Regions from separate parts of the Streptomyces sp. JH34 genome, predicted to be linked through region 2. Evidence: predicted binding sites of a transcription regulator. Region 2 holds the regulator's gene; the other holds the start of a gene.
What was found. Region 2 encodes HrcA, which represses chaperone genes, less so after heat shock. Its sites were predicted from a motif close to TTNGCACTCNGNNNNNCNGAGTGCNAA; they were not measured.

Region 1 (8,599 bases), 2.2 Mb from region 2:
AACTTCGCCTCCGCGCGCTGCCGCAGCCGGGCCTGACCGAGCGCGGCCGACACCAGGGCGGCGGGGTGGGCACGGCGCAGCCGGGTCGCCGTCGCCAGTTCCCGGGCCGGGTCGTGGTCGCGCAGCTCGTCCAGGAGCGCGGCCCCCTCGGGGGTGCGCAGGGCGGCGAAAGAGGCGAGCGGATCGGCGGGGTCGGTCCGGGCGTCGGGGGGAATGGCGTTCACGGCTCCATTGTGAGCCAGCCGGGGGACGCGCCCGGTCCGCCGGAGGTGTCGAGGCGGGAGGCCGGTGCCCCGGTGGCAGGATGCGGCGCCATGCAGCTAGTAAGACAAAAAGAAAAATTCGGCGTCAAGCGTCACAGAACGGTCTGCGCGGTCCTGGCCGCCCTGATGATCGGCGCGACCGCATCCGGGTGCGCCGACGGTGGGGACGAGGGGGCCGGCCGCCCCTCGGAGCCCGTCGCCGGTCAGCCGGGAGTCGCGGCCGCCCGGCAGGGCGCCGTCGCGGCCGAGGCGAAGGCCCGGCGTCTGAAGCGGGAGCAGGCCGCCCGCGTCGCCGCCGCGAGGAAATGGGGGCTGGCGAAGATGCCGCTCGCAGCCCCCGCGCCACCCGCCGTGAAGCCGCGCATCACGACCCGGGAGGGATTCGAGGTGGAGGGCGGGAAGACGTTGCCGCCGGTCTTCACCACCGTGCCCACCAAGGAGCGGATCGTCTTCCTGACGATGGACGACGGGGCGGAGAAGGACCCCGAACTGCTGCGGATGATGACCGAGCTGAAGATCCCGTACAGCGCCTTCATCAGCGACTACGTGGTCAGTGACGACTACGGCTACTTCAAGGACATGCAGGCCCGGGGGGTCACCCTCAACAACCACACGCTCAACCACCGTTACCTCCCGGGGCTTTCGAAGGAGGACCAGCGGCGGGAGATCTGCGGCGAGCAGGACAAGCTCGAGAAGTACTTCGGGAAGAGGGCCACCCTCTTCCGGCCGCCGTACGGCAACTACAACGGCGACACCCTGCGCATCGCGAAGTCCTGCGGCATCAAGGCCGTGCCCCTGTGGGCGGCCGAGGCGTTCCCCGACCACATGGAGTGGCGCGAGTGGGACCAGGACCTGCACCCCGGCGACATCATCCTGACCCACTTCCGCGGCGAGGAGGACTGGAAGGGAACCATGCCCGACATGATCCGCCGCGTCATGAAGACGGTCACGGACAAGGGGTACGCCGTGGCCAGGCTGGAGGACTACGTCTGACGGGCGAGGCCGGCGCGGGAGCGGACCTCATGACGGGGCGTCCGCCCGCCCGTGCGGCTTCCCCGCCCGTGCGGCTTCCCTGCCCGTGCGGCTCCCCCCCGGTGCGGTCCGTGTGTCCGCCCCGACCGCACCGGAACGCCGCGCCCCTCTCCCGCGTTGATCCGGGCGTGCGCCGGTCCCTCCGACGCCACGCGAGGGTGGTCAATTGGCACTCCGCTTGACCGAGTGCTAATCGCGGTCATAGTCTCTGTGCTGGCACTCACCGATGGAGAGTGCCAGCACAACCGCGCGACAGGGCAGGTCCGGCACCCGCGACGACGGATCGGTCTGGTCGCCACCCCACAGACTGTTAAACCCCGTGAGATCTCCGAAGGGGGAGACCGGATCGTGTCGACCACCAGCTCCAAGGTTGCGATCAAGCCGCTCGAGGACCGCATTGTGGTCCAGCCGCTCGACGCCGAGCAGACCACGGCTTCCGGCCTGGTCATTCCGGACACCGCCAAGGAGAAGCCCCAGGAGGGCGTCGTCCTGGCCGTGGGCCCGGGCCGCTTCGAGAACGGCGAGCGCCTTCCGCTCGACGTCAAGACCGGCGATGTCGTTCTGTACAGCAAGTACGGCGGCACCGAGGTGAAGTACAACGGCGAGGAGTACCTCGTCCTCTCGGCGCGCGACGTTCTCGCGATCGTCGAGAAGTAGTTCACCCACGTTTGCTTCTGTTCTGCGCCCCTGGCCCCCTGCGAAAAACTAGCCGGGTGGCGAGGGGCGCAGTTCGTTTGAGAGGACAGCTCAGCCCATGGCGAAGATTCTGAAGTTCGACGAGGACGCCCGTCGCGCCCTTGAGCGCGGCGTCAACAAGCTTGCCGACACGGTGAAGGTGACGATCGGCCCGAAGGGCCGCAACGTCGTCATCGACAAGAAGTTCGGCGCCCCCACCATCACCAACGACGGTGTCACCATCGCGCGCGAGGTCGAGCTCGACGACCCGTACGAGAACCTCGGTGCCCAGCTGGTGAAGGAGGTGGCGACCAAGACCAACGACGTAGCGGGTGACGGCACCACCACCGCCACCGTGCTCGCCCAGGCCCTCGTCCGCGAAGGCCTGCGCAACGTCGCCGCGGGCGCGTCCCCGGCCGCCCTGAAGAAGGGCATCGACGCCGCCGTGAAGGCCGTGTCCGAGGACCTCCTCGCGACCGCCCGCCCGATCGACGACAAGGCCGACATCGCCGCCGTGGCCGCGCTCTCCGCGCAGGACCCGCAGGTCGGCGAGCTCATCGCGGACGCGATGGACAAGGTCGGCAAGGACGGTGTCATCACCGTCGAGGAGTCCAACACCTTCGGTCTGGACCTCGAGTTCACCGAGGGCATGGCCTTCGACAAGGGTTACCTGTCCCCCTACATGGTGACCGACCAGGAGCGTATGGAGGCCGTCCTCGACGACCCGTACATCCTGATCCACCAGGGCAAGATCGGCTCCATCCAGGAGCTGCTCCCGCTCCTGGAGAAGGTCATCCAGGCGGGTGGCTCCAAGCCGCTGCTGATCATCGCCGAGGACGTCGAGGGCGAGGCGCTCTCCACCCTCGTCGTCAACAAGATCCGTGGCACCTTCAACGCCGTCGCGGTGAAGGCCCCCGGCTTCGGTGACCGCCGCAAGGCCATGCTCGGCGACATCGCCACGCTCACCGGTGCGACCGTCATCGCCGAGGAGGTCGGCCTCAAGCTCGACCAGGCCGGTCTGGACGTGCTCGGCACCGCCCGCCGCGTCACGGTCTCCAAGGACGACACGACCATCGTCGACGGCGGCGGCGACTCCGCCGACGTCAAGGGCCGCGTCAACCAGATCAAGGCCGAGATCGACGCCACGGACTCCGACTGGGACCGCGAGAAGCTCCAGGAGCGCCTCGCGAAGCTGGCCGGCGGCGTGTGTGTCATCCGCGTCGGTGCCGCCACCGAGGTCGAGCTCAAGGAGAAGAAGCACCGTCTGGAGGACGCCATCTCCGCGACCCGCGCCGCGGTCGAGGAGGGCATCGTCTCCGGTGGTGGCTCCGCTCTGGTCCACGCCGTCAAGGTCCTCGAGGGCAACCTCGGCAAGACCGGCGACGAGGCCACGGGTGTCGCGGTCGTGCACCGCGCCGCCGTCGAGCCGCTCCGCTGGATCGCCGAGAACGCGGGCCTCGAGGGCTACGTCATCACCTCGAAGGTCGCCGAGCTCGACAAGGGTCAGGGCTTCAACGCCGCGACCGGCGAGTACGGCGACCTGGTGAAGGCCGGCGTCATCGACCCGGTCAAGGTCACCCGCTCCGCCCTGGAGAACGCCGCGTCCATCGCGTCGCTGCTGCTCACGACCGAGACCCTGGTCGTCGAGAAGCCGGCCGAGGAAGAGGCCGACGCCGGTCACGGCGGCCACGGCCACTCCCACTAGTACGGCTCCGTACGCCACCGAGGCCCGGTACCCCCGTCGCGGGGGCACCGGGCCTCGGTGTCGGTGCGGGGCACGTCCGGCTACTTGGGGCCGTACGTCCGGCCCGCGCGGGAGGTGACTCCTCCCAGGAGGCTGCGGGGCGTCAGCCTCACCAGGCCCATCAGCGCCTTGTAGCGCGGGTCCGGGATCGACACGGACCTGCCGCGGGCCAGGTCCTCCAGGGCCGCTGCCACCAGCTTGTCCGCGTCGAGCCACATCCAGTCCGGGATGTTTCCCGTCCCCATCCCGGCCCGCTGGTGGAACTCGGTCCGCACGAAGCCGGGGCACAGCGCCATCAGCCGCACGCCCGTACCCGCCAGGTCCTTCGCCACCCCCTGGGTGAACTGGACGACCCACGCCTTCGACGCCCCGTACGTCCCCCGCGGCAGGAAGGCCGCGACCGAGGCCACGTTGACCACTCCGCCACGGCCGCGTTCCCGCATCGAGCCCGCCGCGGCCGAGGTCAGTCGCAGCACCGCCTCGCAGTGGACCTTGAGCATCGTCAGCTCGTCGGCGACGGACACGTCCAGATAGCGCCCCTTGTTGCCGAAGCCGGCGTTGTTGACCAGGAGGTCGACCGGGCTCACACGATCCGTCAGCCGTGCGGCGACCGCCTCGATCCCGGCATCCGTGGACAGGTCGGCGGTGAGCACCTCGGCCTCGATGCCGTGCCGGTCGTGCAGCTCGGTGGCCTGGACCCGGAGCCGCTCCGTGTCGCGGGCCACCAGCACCAGATTGTGCCCGTCACCCGCGAGCCGCCGTGCGAAGGCGGCCCCGATCCCCGCCGTCGCGCCCGTAATCAGTGCAGTCGTCATAAGCGGCACGTTAGCGTCCGCCCGGGCGGGGCCCCGACCCGCCTTCTCCCTCGGCCCTGAGCGACCCGGGACGGAGGGCCGCACCGGTCCGGCCGGCGGGCCCTAGGAGACGGGGCTCTGCTTCGCCACCCAGGCCCGCGCCGCGCGGAGCGTCTCCGTGTGCAACGCGTCCCCGGCGTCGAGCAGGCGGGGCAGCAGTTCCCGCTCCGTGGTCGTCGCCCGGAACTCCAGGGCGGCCGTGATGTCGTGGTCGGGCACGTGCACCACCTCGACCGGGTCCCCGGAACGGATCGTGCCCGGCACGACCACGCGGAGATACGCGCCCGTGGCCCCCTCCCGCGTGAACCGCTTCACCCAGCCCCGCTCACCCAGGTGGCCCGCGAACGTACGGCAGGGAATGCGACCCGAGGTCACCTCGAGGACCAACTCGTCGCCGATCCTCCAGCGCTCCCCGATCCGCGCGTGGCTCACCGTGACACCGAGGGTCGTCAGGTTCTCGCCGAACACGCCGTTGGGCAGAGGACGGCCGAGCTGCTCCTCCCAGGCGTCGAGCTCCTCGCGGGCGTACGCGTACACCGCCTGGTCGGTGCCGCCGTGATGGCGGAGGTCGCACACCGCGTCGCCGGACAGACCGCTGCCCCCGCTGCCCTTGGGGCCGGGGTCGGCGACTCGCACCGGGACGCCGGACGGCTCCTTGCCGATCCCGGTGAGGCCGTCGGCGGCGTCGGAGTGCGCGGAGGGGGTGGGACGGCCGAGATTCACGGTGAGCACCTTCATAACCGGACAGGTTAACCGCGAAGCTCTCAAAGCCGCTCATGGTTAATCGACCGATACTGCAAGAGTCCCTTATGGTTGAAGGGTGATCGAAGCTCGTCATCTCCGTGTCCTGCGCGCCGTGGCCACCACCGGCTCCTTCTCCGCCGCCGCGCGGGAGCTGGGCTGCACCCAGCCCGCCGTCAGCCAGCAGATGAAGGCGCTGGAGACCTCCGCCGGCACCCCGCTGCTGATCCGCACGGGACGCGAGATGCGCCTCACCCAAGCGGGTGAGGCGCTAGTGAGGCACGCCTCCGGCATCCTCGCCGGACTGACCGCCGCCGAGGAGGAGGTCGCCGCGATCGCCGGGCTGCGGGCCGGCCGGGTCCGACTCGTGTCGTTCCCCAGCGGAAGCTCCACCCTGGTACCCGGCGCCCTCGCCGCCCTGCGTGCCGCGCACCCCGGAACACAGGTCTCGCTCGTCGAGGCGGAACCGCCGCGTTCGGTGGAGATGCTGCGCGACGGCGACTGCGACATCGCGCTCGCGTTCCGCTACGGGACGGCCACCGGCGAATGGGACGACCTGGTCGTGCGCCCGCTGCTCAAGGACCGGCTGATCGGCCTGGTGCCCGAGGGGCACCGGCTGGCGGGGACGGACGCTGTGGGCATCGGGGAACTGGCCGACGAGCCGTGGATCGCCGGGTGCCCGCGCTGCAGGCGTCAGCTGGTGGAGGTCTGCGAGTCCTCCGGCTTCACCCCCCGCATCGACTTCGCCACCGACGACTACCCGGCGGTGATCGGCCTCGTGGGGGCGGGGCTCGGCGTCGCCGTCCTGCCCGGGCTCGCCCTCGAGTCGGTACGGCCCAAGGGGGCCCGCACGGTGACGGTGGAGCCTGCGGTGGAGCGGGAGATCGTCGCCCTCACCCTGCCCGACCTCGCCCGTGTGCCGGCGGTGGCGGCGACCCTGGACCAGCTGTCCCTGGCGGCCGCACGCTGAGCGGCCCGTTCCCAGCCGCACTGCGGCGGGCCCGGCCCGCCGCACCCGGCCGAGCGGGTCCGACGGCGGGCGTGCGGTTGTGAAGAAACGTTTCTTTTCTCGGTGATCCCTGCGGAGCGTCAGGTGCGACCGGCGTCCGGCGGCGGACCCGAGTGGGCGGAGATCAGGCGGTTGCGGGCGCGGCCCATGAGCTCCTCGCGCTCGTCCTCGGTCAGGCCGCCCCAGACGCCGTAGGGCTCGCGCACCGCGAGTGCGTGAGCCGCGCACTCGGCGCGTACCGGGCAGCGCATGCAGACCTCTTTGGCCGAGGTCTCACGGGCGCTCCTGGCCGCTCCTCGTTCTCCTTCGGGGTGGAAGAACAGCGAACTGTCGACCCCACGGCAGGCGGCCAGCAGCTGCCAGTCCCACAGGTCCGCGTTCGGCCCTGGAAGGCGGGAGAAATCTGCCATTGCGTGTCCCCTCGAAACCTTGCTGGTTCGGAAACGGCATCCTCGACCGTTGTCGCTCGTCACGTGCTCGACGGTGACCGGAGTCCCGACGGTACATCTACGGTCTTAGTAGATGTAAATATGACTGATTGCGAATCTAGCCACAGACGTCACCAAAAGGGAAGAAAACCCGCTAAATGGGGCAGGTCGTCGAGTGGAAGGTCGATCGGGGGGCGAGTGATCCCGTGTCGCTCTTCTCCGTGCACGCCCCCTCACTTAGAGTGCCGAACCGGATGCTTTGGCCCGTAACTCTTTCGAGTGACCGTCGTTGATGAGGGGGAGGCGGTTGACGGAGAACGAGCTCGGGCACATGTCCGAGGGGGTCAACCGCACAGGTGACGACTTGTACCAGCCTGGAGGCTCAAGGTGACGCGCATCAGCTGCGGAGGACGGTCATGACATCCGTCCTCGTCTGCGACGACTCCCCGCTTGCCCGAGAAGCGCTCCGCCGCGCGGTTGCGACCGTGCCCGGCGTCGAGCGTGTGACGACCGCGGCCAACGGGGAGGAGGTCCTCCGCCGCTGGGGAGCGGATCGTTCGGATCTGATTCTGATGGACGTACGCATGCCCGGTCTCGGGGGTGTGGAGACGGTCCGGCGGCTGCTCTCGGCCGACCCCGGGGCCAGGATCATCATGCTGACCGTCGCGGAGGATCTCGACGGGGTCGCGCTCGCGGTCGCCGCCGGGGCGCGCGGCTATCTGCACAAGGACGCCTCGCGTGCCGAACTGCGCGCCACCGTGACCCAGGCGCTCGCCGATCCGACCTGGCGGCTCGCCCCGCGCAGGCTGCGGTCCGCGGAGATGGGCGCGGCGCCGACGCTCACGGCCCGGGAGATCCAGGTGCTCGAAGGGATGAGCCACGGCCGGTCCAACGCGGAGATCGGGCGCGAGCTGTTCCTCTCCGAGGACACGGTGAAGACGCACGCGCGGCGGCTGTTCAAGAAGCTCGGCGCCTCGGACCGCGCGCACGCCGTCGCGCTCGGATTCCGCTGGGGCCTGGTCCGCTGACACCGCGGCGCGGCCGACAGCCGTGCGATCCCGTCCGCACGCCGGCGGACGGGGCGACGGTGGCGGCGGACCCGCGGCCGGGCCGTCCCCACCAGCGCTATGTGACGCTTCCTGGCCGATGCCGCATCCTTGGGGTGGTGGAGTTCCTCGGGGAACATTCGGTCGAGCGGAAGGGGAGGGCGCAGGACATGACATCCGGCGCACCCGCTCAGAACGCTGGAGCACTCACTCACCACGCCGACGGCGCACCGGCCGGCGCGCCCGCCGATGGTGCCGACGTGTCCGTCGGCGACACGGAAGCGGCCGCTGATAACGCTTCGGTGCACAACTCGGGACGCGATGCATCGGATCGGACGCCGTCAAGGCACCATGGTCCGATGCGTGAGGACGGGACGACGGTGATCGGTGCTCTGGTGCACCGCGCCGTCGACGGCGACGCGCAGGCCACCCACGACCTGCTGGCGCACGTCCACCCCCTCGCCCTGCGCTACTGCAGGTCCCGGCTGAACCGGCTTCCCGGTGATGCCCGTCACTTCGTGGAGGACCTCGCGCAGGAGGTCTGCGTGGCGGTGCTGATGGCGCTGCCGAGGTACAAGGACACCGGCAGGCCGTTCGAAGCCTTCGTCTTCGCCATCGCGGGCCACAAGGTCGCCGACCTCCAGCGCGCCGCGATGCGGTACCCCGGTTCGACGGCCGTGCCCTCCGACGAGATGCCGGAGCGGCCCGACGACTCACTCGGCCCCGAGGAGCGGGCCCTGCTCAGCAGCGACGCCGCCTGGGCGAAGAAGCTCCTCGCCAACCTTCCGGAGAACCAGCGAGAACTGC
Region 2 (8,599 bases):
GGACGATGATCATCGCCGGGAGCATCGTGCTGAGCTCGTCGGCCGAGGACCTGAGGTCGTTCGCCACCGGTGAGATCGCGTGGAACACCTTCTACCCGGTGGTCCTGTCGTACCTGATCGGACTGGCGGCCTCGCTGGACGTGCGCGGCCGCTGGGCCGTCCTCGCGGGCTCGGCCGCCTCCGTCGGCACGGCGTGCGGCCCCCTGCTCGGCAGCGTGCTCTCCGAACAGGCGGGCTATGCGGTGATGGGGCTGATCCTGGGGGCCGCCACGCTCCTGGTCGCGGCCCCCGTCACCGCGGTGGCCCTGCACACCGGTGGCCGGCCGCTGGTGCCCGGTTCCGTCCGGCGCAGGGGCGGTGCCCCCGCGGCGCTGCTCGCCGCCACGACCAACAGCCTGTCCGGCGCGGTGCCCAAGCTGGGCGCGCCGGAACAGGCGGTCACGGAGATCAGCGTGCCGGCGCTGCGGCGCAGGCGGCTGGTGCGGAGCGCGTTCCGCACGGCCGGACCGGCCGGCGGTGCCGGTCAGTCGAACGCGTACGCCTCGACCTCGGAGAGGTAGCGCGCCCTGCGCTCCTCGTCGTGGTCGAGGAAGGCCGCCTCGAAGGAGTTGCGGGCGAGGGTGCGCAGCTGCTCGCGGTCCAGGCCGAGTGCCTCGTGCACGGCGTGGAAGGTGTCTCCGACGTATCCGCCGAAGTAGGCGGGGTCGTCCGAGTTCACCGTGCAGAGGAGTCCCGCGTCCATCATCGACCGCAGCGGGTGCTGCTCCAGGACGTCGACGGCGCGCAGCCGTACGTTGGACAGCGGGCAGAGCGTCAGCGGGATCCGTTCGGAGACCAGCCGGTCCACCAGGTCCGGGTCCTCCATGCAGCGCAGACCGTGGTCGATCCGCTCGACGCCGAGGACGTCGAGGGCCTCCCGGATGTACTCCGGCGGGCCCTCCTCGCCCGCGTGGGCGACCTTGCGCAGACCGAGGGCCGTGGCCGCGGCGTACACCTCGCGGAACTTCGCGGGCGGGTGGCCGACCTCCGCCGAGTCGAGGCCGACGGCGCTGATGCGGTGGAGGTACGGCTTCGCGGCCTCGAGGGTCTCCAGCGCCGACTCCGCGGACTTGTCGCGCAGGAAGCACATGATCAGCTGGGTGGAGATGCCGTGCGTCTCCTCGCTGCGGTCCAGCGCCCTGCCGAGCCCCTCGATGACGGTGCCGATCGGGACGCCCCGGTCGGTGTGGGCCTGCGGGTCGAAGAAGATCTCCGCGTGCCGGACGCCCTGGGCGGCGGCGCGGGCGAGGTAGGCGTCCGCCAGCTCGGCGAAGTCCTCCTCGGTGCGCAGCACAGCCATCAGCGCGTAGTACAGGTCGAGGAAGGTCTGCAGGTCCTCGAAGAGGTAGGCCTCGCGGAGCTCCTCGGTGTCCGCGTAGGGCAGGTCCACGCCGTTGCGCGCGGCGAGTGCGAAGGCCAGCTCGGGCTCGAGGGTTCCTTCGATGTGGAGGTGGAGTTCGGCTTTGGGGAGGTGCACGGGGTTCTCGTTACGTGTGGCGGGTGGGTACCGGGACCCTGATCAGGTCCTGGGCGATGGTCAGTTCGCCGTCGAAGCCGGCTGCCCTGGCCTGGCGCTCGAAGGCGTCGGGGTCGGAGTAGCGCTGGGAGAAGTGCGTCAGCACGAGGTGCCGTACACCGGACTCCTTCGCCACCCGGGCCGCCTGGCCGGCGGTGAGGTGACCGTGGTCGGCGGCGAGCCGGCCGTCCTCGTCGAGGAAGGTCGACTCGATGACCAGCATGTCGCATTTCTCCGCGAGTGCGAACGCGCCGTCGCAGAGCCGGGTGTCCATGACGAACGCGAAGCGCTGTCCGCGGCGCGTCTCGGACACCTCGTCCAGGGGGATGCCGCGCAGGACGCCGTCCCGCTGGATCCGTCCGACGTCGGGCCCCGCGATGCCGTGCTCGGCCAGTTTCGCCGGCAGCATGCGCAGCCGGTCCGGCTCGGTGAGGCGGTAGCCGTAGGACTCGACGGGGTGCGAGAGCCGGTGGCCGTCGAGGGTGTAGGCGTCGGTGGTGGCGAGGACGCCGTCGGCGGCGACGGGGGCCTCGGTCAGCTCGACCGACTCGCGGTAGGCGGTGGCGTACCGCAGCCGGTCGAAGAAGCGCTGCCCGCTCGCCGGGAAGTGGGCGGTGACGGGGTGCGGGACCTGATCGAGATTGATCCGCTGGATCACGCCCGCCAGGCCCAGCGCGTGGTCGCCGTGGAAGTGCGTGACGCAGATCCGGTTGATGTCGTGCGCGGCGACGCCCGCCCGCAGCATCTGTCGCTGGGTGCCCTCACCCGGGTCGAAGAGGATGCCCTCCCCGTCCCAGCGCAGCAGGTAGCCGTTGTGGTTGCGGTGGCGGGTCGGCACCTGGCTGGCGGTGCCGAGGACGACGAGCTCTCGTACGGACACGTTCTACCCGGGGGGCCACTGCATCCCGCGCCCGCCCAGGACGTGGGCGTGCGCGTGGAAGACGGTCTGCCCGGCGCCGGCTCCGGTGTTGAGCACGATGCGGTAGCCGGTCTCGGTGATCTTCTCGTCGGCGGCGACCAGACCCGCTTCACGCAGCACGTCGGCCGCGGCCTGCGGGTCGCCGGCGGCGAGTGCCGCGGCGTCCGGGTAGTGCGCCTTGGGGATGACCAGGACGTGGGTCGGGGCCTGGGGGTTTATGTCGCGGAAGGCGACCGTCGTCGCGCTCTCCCGGATGATGGTCGCCGGGATGTCCCCTGTGACGATCTTGCAGAACAGGCAGTCGGTCTGCGGCTCTCCCGCCATGGCCCGGCTCCTCGGTCGTGGGGTCCTCGTGATCAGTACACCGGCATGCTATCGGGCCGGGCGGGGCGGGCGGCTCTCAACTCCAGCGCCCGGTGCGTCCCATCAGCAGGGCCGCAGCCGCGGTCCCGGCCGTCGAGGTGCGCAGCACGCTGGGGCCGAGCCGGTACGCGGGCGCGCCCGCCTCGGCGAAGGCGGCCAGCTCCTGCGGCGACACCCCGCCCTCCGGGCCGACGACCAGCACGATCGTGCCCCCGGCGGGGAGTTCGGCGGTGGCGAGCGGTTCGCTGCCGCTGTCCCGGTCCTCGTGCAGGACGCCCGCGAAGTCCGCCCCGGCCAGCAGCGCCGCGACCTGCTTGGTCGTCATGGCGTCCGCCACCTCGGGGAAGCGCACCCGCCGGGACTGCTTCCCCGCCTCACGCGCGGTGCTGCGCCACTTGGCGAGGGACTTGAGACCGCGGTCGCCCTTCCACTGCGTGATGCAGCGCGCGGCCTGCCAGGGCACGATCACGTCGACGCCCGTCTCGGTCATGGTCTCCACGGCGAGCTCACCGCGGTCCCCCTTGGGCAGTGCCTGCACGACGGTGATGCGGGGTGCCGGTGCCGGCTCCTCGTGGACGGTCTCCAGACCGGTGACCAGCAGCCGGTCCTTGCCCTCGGCCGCCCGGACGACGCCTTCCGCCCAGCGGCCCCGGCCGTCGGTCAGGACGAGGTCCTCCCCCGGGTTCAGCCGTCTCACCGACACGGCGTGCCGCCCCTCAGGTCCGTCCAGGACGAACTCCGGCCCACCGGGGAGCTGTTCGACGACGAAGACAGGTGCCGTCACCGGGCACTCCTCACACTCACTGCCGCACGCGCGGCTTCCGTTTCCGCGACGAGCAGGTTCACGAGTTCCCCGGCGGGCAGCTCGCGTGCCAGCCGGTGTCCCTGGCCCGCCCAGAGGGCCATGCCCTGGGCGTCCCCGGCCTCCGCCGCCGCCCTGCGCAGTCCGCCGGTCAGCTGGTGCACCTGCGGGTAGGCGGCGGGTGCGTACGGGCCGTGCTCCCGCACGAACCGGTTGACCAGTCCGCGTGCGGGGCGGCCGGAGAACGCCCGGGTCAGGGTCGTCGTCACGAACAGCGGGTTGGTCAGGGCCTCTTTGTGCAGCGGGTGCGCCCCCGACTCCGGGCAGGGCAGGAACGCCGTGCCGAGCTGCGCGGCGTCGGCCCCGGCCGCCAGGACGGCGGTGATCTGGGAGCCGCGCATCAGCCCTCCGGCCGCGACGAGCGGCAGTTCGACGGACTCGCGGATCTCCGCGAGCAGGGCGAGCAGTCCGGTGCCGCTGAGGCCGCCCTGGGGGTCGTCACGGTGCGTGGACTGGTGGCCGCCGGCCTCGGTGCCCTGGACGCAGAGCGCGCCGGCACCCGACCATCGGGCGTTCCGCGCCTCCTGGGGCGAGGTGACCGTGACGACGGTGAGCGTGCCGGCGGCGGCGAACGCGTCGAGTACCTCGCGGGTGGGGCAGCCGAAGGTGAAGGAGACCACGGGCACGGGGTCGTGCAGCAGGATCGCGACCTTGGCGTCGTAGCCGTCGTCCCCGCCCGCGTCCGGGTCGCCGAGGGGGGTCTCGTACCAGGCCGCCTCGCCGGCGAGCTGGTGGCGGTAGACCTCGACGGCGCCGGGGTCGGCGACGAGGGGCTGCGGCATGAAGAGGTTGACGCCGAAGGGCCGGCCGGTCATCCTCCGGAGCTGTTTGATCTCGTTGTACATCCCGTCCGCCGTCTTGTAGCCGGCGGCGAGGAACCCCAGCCCTCCGGCCTCTGAGACCGCCGCGGCCAGCTCCGGCCGGGAGGCTCCCCCCGCCATCGGGGCCTGCACGATCGGGTACCGGCAGAGATCGGTGAGCGGCGAGGACATGACCGCATCGTGCCACGTCCGGCGGATCGTGCCGAATCAGCCCTTTCACTCGGACGGAAGCGCGGCCGCGGACACGGCGACGCCCGCCGGTACAGGACCGGCGGGCGTCGCGGTGAAGGGGTTCAGCGGCCGTTGAAGGCGTCCTTCAGGCGGGAGAACAGCCCCTGCTGTCCCGGCTGGAACTGGCCCGTGGGCCGCTCCTCGCCGCGCAGCTTGGCCAGCTCCCGCAGGAGGCGCTCCTGCTCGGGGTCCATCTTCGTCGGGGTCATGACCTCGACGTGCACGATCAGGTCGCCGCGTCCCCCACCGCGCAGGTGGGTGATGCCGCGCCCGTGCAGCGGGACCGACTGGCCGGACTGGGTGCCCGGCCGGATGTCGATCTCCTCCAGGCCGTCGAGCGTCTCCAGCGGCACCTGGGTGCCCAGCGCCGCGGCGGTCATCGGGATGGTGACCGTGCAGTGGAGGTCGTCGCCGCGGCGTTGGAACACGGCGTGCGAGACCTCGTGGATCTCGACGTACAGGTCGCCGGCGGGGCCGCCGCCGGGGCCGACCTCGCCCTCTCCCGCGAGCTGGATCCGGGTGCCGTTGTCGACACCTGCGGGGATCTTCACGGTGAGGGTGCGCCGCGAGCGGATGCGGCCGTCACCGGCGCACTCCGGGCACGGGGTCGGCACGACCGTGCCGAAGCCCTGGCACTGCGGGCAGGGGCGCGAGGTCATGACCTGGCCGAGGAAGGACCGGGTGACCTGGGAGACCTCACCGCGGCCGCGGCACATGTCACAGGTCTGCGCGGAGGTGCCGGGTGCGGCGCCCTCGCCACTGCAGGTGGTGCAGACGACGGCCGTGTCGACCTGGATGTCCTTGGTCGTGCCGAAGGCCGCCTCGTTGAGGTCGATCTCCAGCCTGATCATGGCGTCCTGGCCGCGCCGGGTCCGCGAACGGGGCCCGCGCTGGGTCGCGTTGCCGAAGAACGCGTCCATGATGTCGCTGAAGTTGCCGAAGCCGCCGGCGCCGAAGCCACCGGCCCCACCGCCGCCGCCCGACTGGGAGAGCGGGTCGCCGCCGAGGTCGTAGACCTGCTTCTTCTGCGGGTCCGACAACACCTCGTAGGCGGCGTTGATCTCCTTGAACCGCTCCTGGGTCTTCGGATCGGGGTTGACATCCGGGTGCAGCTCGCGCGCGAGCCTGCGGAATGCCTTCTTGATCTCGTCCTGGGAAGCGTCGCGGCGCACGCCGAGTACGGCGTAGTAGTCCGTGGCCACCTACGACTCCGCCAGGATCTGTCCGACGTAACGTGCCACTGCGCGTACCGCTCCCATCGTTCCGGGGTAGTCCATGCGGGTCGGTCCGACCACGCCGAGTTTGGCGACTGCCTCGTCGCCCGAACCGTAGCCGACCGCGACGACGGACGTGGCGTTGAGGCCCTCGTGGGCGTTCTCGTGCCCGATCCGTACGGTCATGCCCGAATCCGTAGCCTCACCCAGCAGCTTCAGCAGCACGACCTGCTCCTCCAGTGCCTCCAGCACCGGCCGGATCATCACAGGGAAGTCGTGCCCGAAGCGGGTGAGGTTGGAGGTGCCGCCGATGATCAGCCGCTCCTCCGTTTCCTCGACCAGAGTCTCCAGGAGAACGGAGAGCACCGTCGAAACGGTTCCCCGGTCCTCGGTCTCGAAGGACTCCGGCAGGTCCTGCACCAGCCGCGGGACGTCCGCGAAGCGTCGTCCGACGACCCGACTGTTGAGCCGGGCCCGCAGATCGGCCAGGGACGTGTCACCGAACGGTGCAGGGCAGTCGATCATACGCTGCTCGACCCTGCCCGTGTCCGTGATCAGGACGAGCATCAGCCGCGCGGGGGCCAGCGACAGCAGCTCCACGTGCCGGACCGTCGACCGGGTCAGCGAGGGGTACTGCACGACGGCGACCTGTCTGGTCAACTGCGCGAGCAGCCGGACCGTGCGGCCCACGACGTCGTCGAGGTCGACCGCGCCGTCGAGGAAATTCTGGATGGCCCGGCGCTCCGGCGACGACAGGGGCTTGACGCCCGCGAGCTTGTCGACGAAGAGACGGTAGCCCTTGTCCGTCGGAATACGCCCCGCACTCGTGTGCGGCTGGGCGATGAAGCCCTCGTCCTCCAGCACCGCCATGTCGTTGCGGACGGTCGCCGGGGAGACCCCGAGGCGGTGCCGCTCCGTGAGCGCCTTGGAGCCGACGGGCTCCTCGGTGCCGACATAGTCCTGGACGATGGCGCGCAGCACTTCGAGTCTGCGTTCGCTGAGCACCGCGCACACCTCCAGCTGTGGTTCTTCCTGGCGTCTGCCTGGCACTCTGTGCGTTCGAGTGCCAGCAATCCCCCCGGTCAGTGTACGGGGGCGGGGTGGGGCCGGGGCAAGGGCGACCGGTCACGCCGTCGTGGGACTGTGCAGGTCGTTGCCGATAGCGTCGCGGTATGGACGTCTCTTGGGAAGAGTTCGGCTGGGAGCGGTTGGGCGACGGCACGGGGCGACGGCGCCTGCCCGTCTGGGACGCGACCGCGGCACTGGTGGCCGGAGCGGACGGCGTGCTGCTCTACGACACGGGTTCGACACTCCGGGAAGGTGTGGAGCTGCGGACGCAGGCGGAGGCCCTGCTGGGCCGGAGAGTGACGCATATCGCACTGAGCCATCCGCACTTCGACCATGTGCTGGGCACCGCCGCCTTCTCCGGGGCGGAGGTCTACGGTGCGGTCGGGACGGCGGATCTCCTGGCGCGAGGGGCCGCGGAGCTGCGCGCGGACGCGCTGCGGCACGGGATGAGCGAGGCGGACGCCACGGCGGCCACGGACGCCCTGGTGGCCCCCCGTCATCAGGTGAGCGGCGAGTGGACGCTCGACCTCGGTGACGGGTTCCAGGTGCTGCTGGCCAATGTGGGCCCCGGGCACAGCGGTCACGACCTGGCGGTGCTGGTGCCGGGCTCCCCCGTCGTGGTGCTCTGCGGCGACCTGGTCGAGGAGTCGGGCGAACCTCAGGCGGGCCGGGACGCGGTCCCCACGCACTGGCCTGCCGCTCTGGACCGGCTGCTCGAGCTGGGCGGCGAGGACGCGCTGTACGTGCCGGGACACGGGGCGGTCGTGGACGCGGCGTTCGTACGGGCGCAGCGTGATCGACTGGCCGCGCGCTTCGGCGTGTCGTGAACGGGCGTCCGCTTATCGTCGTGCCATGCGCAGCTACCAGCCGGACCTGACTCCGCCGTGGAAGAAGTCCGCCCCCGCCCCCGAGGTGCCCGCCGAGCCCGACCTGGTCGTCGAGGAGGCCGTCAGCGGCTTCTGCGGCGCGGTGATCCGGTGCGAGAAGACGGCGCAGGGGCCGACGGTCACGCTGGAGGACCGCTTCGGCAAGCACCGGGCCTTCCCCATGGAGCCGCGCGGCTTCCTGCTGGAGGGGAAGGTGGTCACGCTCGTACGTCCGTCGGCCGGCGGCCCGGTCCGCCCGGCGCGGACCGCCTCCGGTTCGGTGGCGGTCCCCGGGGCGCGGGCACGGGTGGCGCGCGCGGGCCGGATCTACGTGGAGGGGCGGCACGACGCCGAGCTCGTGGAGCGGGTCTGGGGCGACGACCTGCGCATCGAGGGCGTGGTCGTGGAGTACCTGGAGGGCGTCGACGACCTCCCGGCGATCGTGCGGGAGTTCTCGCCCGGCCCGGACGCCCGGCTCGGCGTGCTGGTCGACCACCTGGTCCCCGGATCGAAGGAGTCCCGGATCGCCGCCCAGGTCACCGGCGCGGACGTGCTCGTGGTGGGGCATCCCTACATCGACGTGTGGGAGGCCGTGAAGCCGTCGTCCGTGGGCATCCCCGCGTGGCCCGTCGTACCGCGCGGCCAGGACTGGAAGACGGGCGTGTGCCGGGCCCTGGGCTGGCCGGAGAACACGGGGGCC

Region 1: groES (co-chaperone GroES) is a predicted target of HrcA. The motif match lies at 1,462-1,488, and genes of this name have one in related genera.

Annotation. Positions count from the first base shown of each region.
Region 1 covers NZ_JAJSOO010000001.1:2,920,903-2,929,501, reverse strand. Annotated here, with positions in the region: gene LWJ43_RS12700 (THUMP-like domain-containing protein) at 1-224, opposite strand, end outside; gene LWJ43_RS12695 (polysaccharide deacetylase family protein) at 315-1,256, shown strand; gene groES (co-chaperone GroES) at 1,644-1,952, shown strand; gene groL (chaperonin GroEL) at 2,050-3,675, shown strand; gene LWJ43_RS12680 (SDR family NAD(P)-dependent oxidoreductase) at 3,756-4,529, opposite strand; gene LWJ43_RS12675 (MOSC domain-containing protein) at 4,632-5,306, opposite strand; gene LWJ43_RS12670 (LysR family transcriptional regulator) at 5,389-6,279, shown strand; gene LWJ43_RS12665 (WhiB family transcriptional regulator) at 6,399-6,728, opposite strand; gene LWJ43_RS12660 (response regulator transcription factor) at 7,163-7,774, shown strand; gene LWJ43_RS12655 (sigma-70 family RNA polymerase sigma factor) at 8,152-8,599, shown strand, end outside.
Region 2 covers NZ_JAJSOO010000001.1:5,079,858-5,088,456, reverse strand. Annotated here, with positions in the region: gene LWJ43_RS22680 (MFS transporter) at 1-560, shown strand, start outside; gene LWJ43_RS22675 (adenosine deaminase) at 524-1,516, opposite strand; gene LWJ43_RS22670 (ribonuclease Z) at 1,527-2,435, opposite strand; gene LWJ43_RS22665 (histidine triad nucleotide-binding protein) at 2,439-2,798, opposite strand; gene LWJ43_RS22660 (16S rRNA (uracil(1498)-N(3))-methyltransferase) at 2,875-3,621, opposite strand; gene LWJ43_RS22655 (nitronate monooxygenase) at 3,618-4,691, opposite strand; gene dnaJ (molecular chaperone DnaJ) at 4,814-5,953, opposite strand; gene hrcA (heat-inducible transcriptional repressor HrcA) at 5,954-6,970, opposite strand; gene LWJ43_RS22640 (MBL fold metallo-hydrolase) at 7,138-7,860, shown strand; gene LWJ43_RS22635 (DUF3097 domain-containing protein) at 7,886-8,599, shown strand, end outside.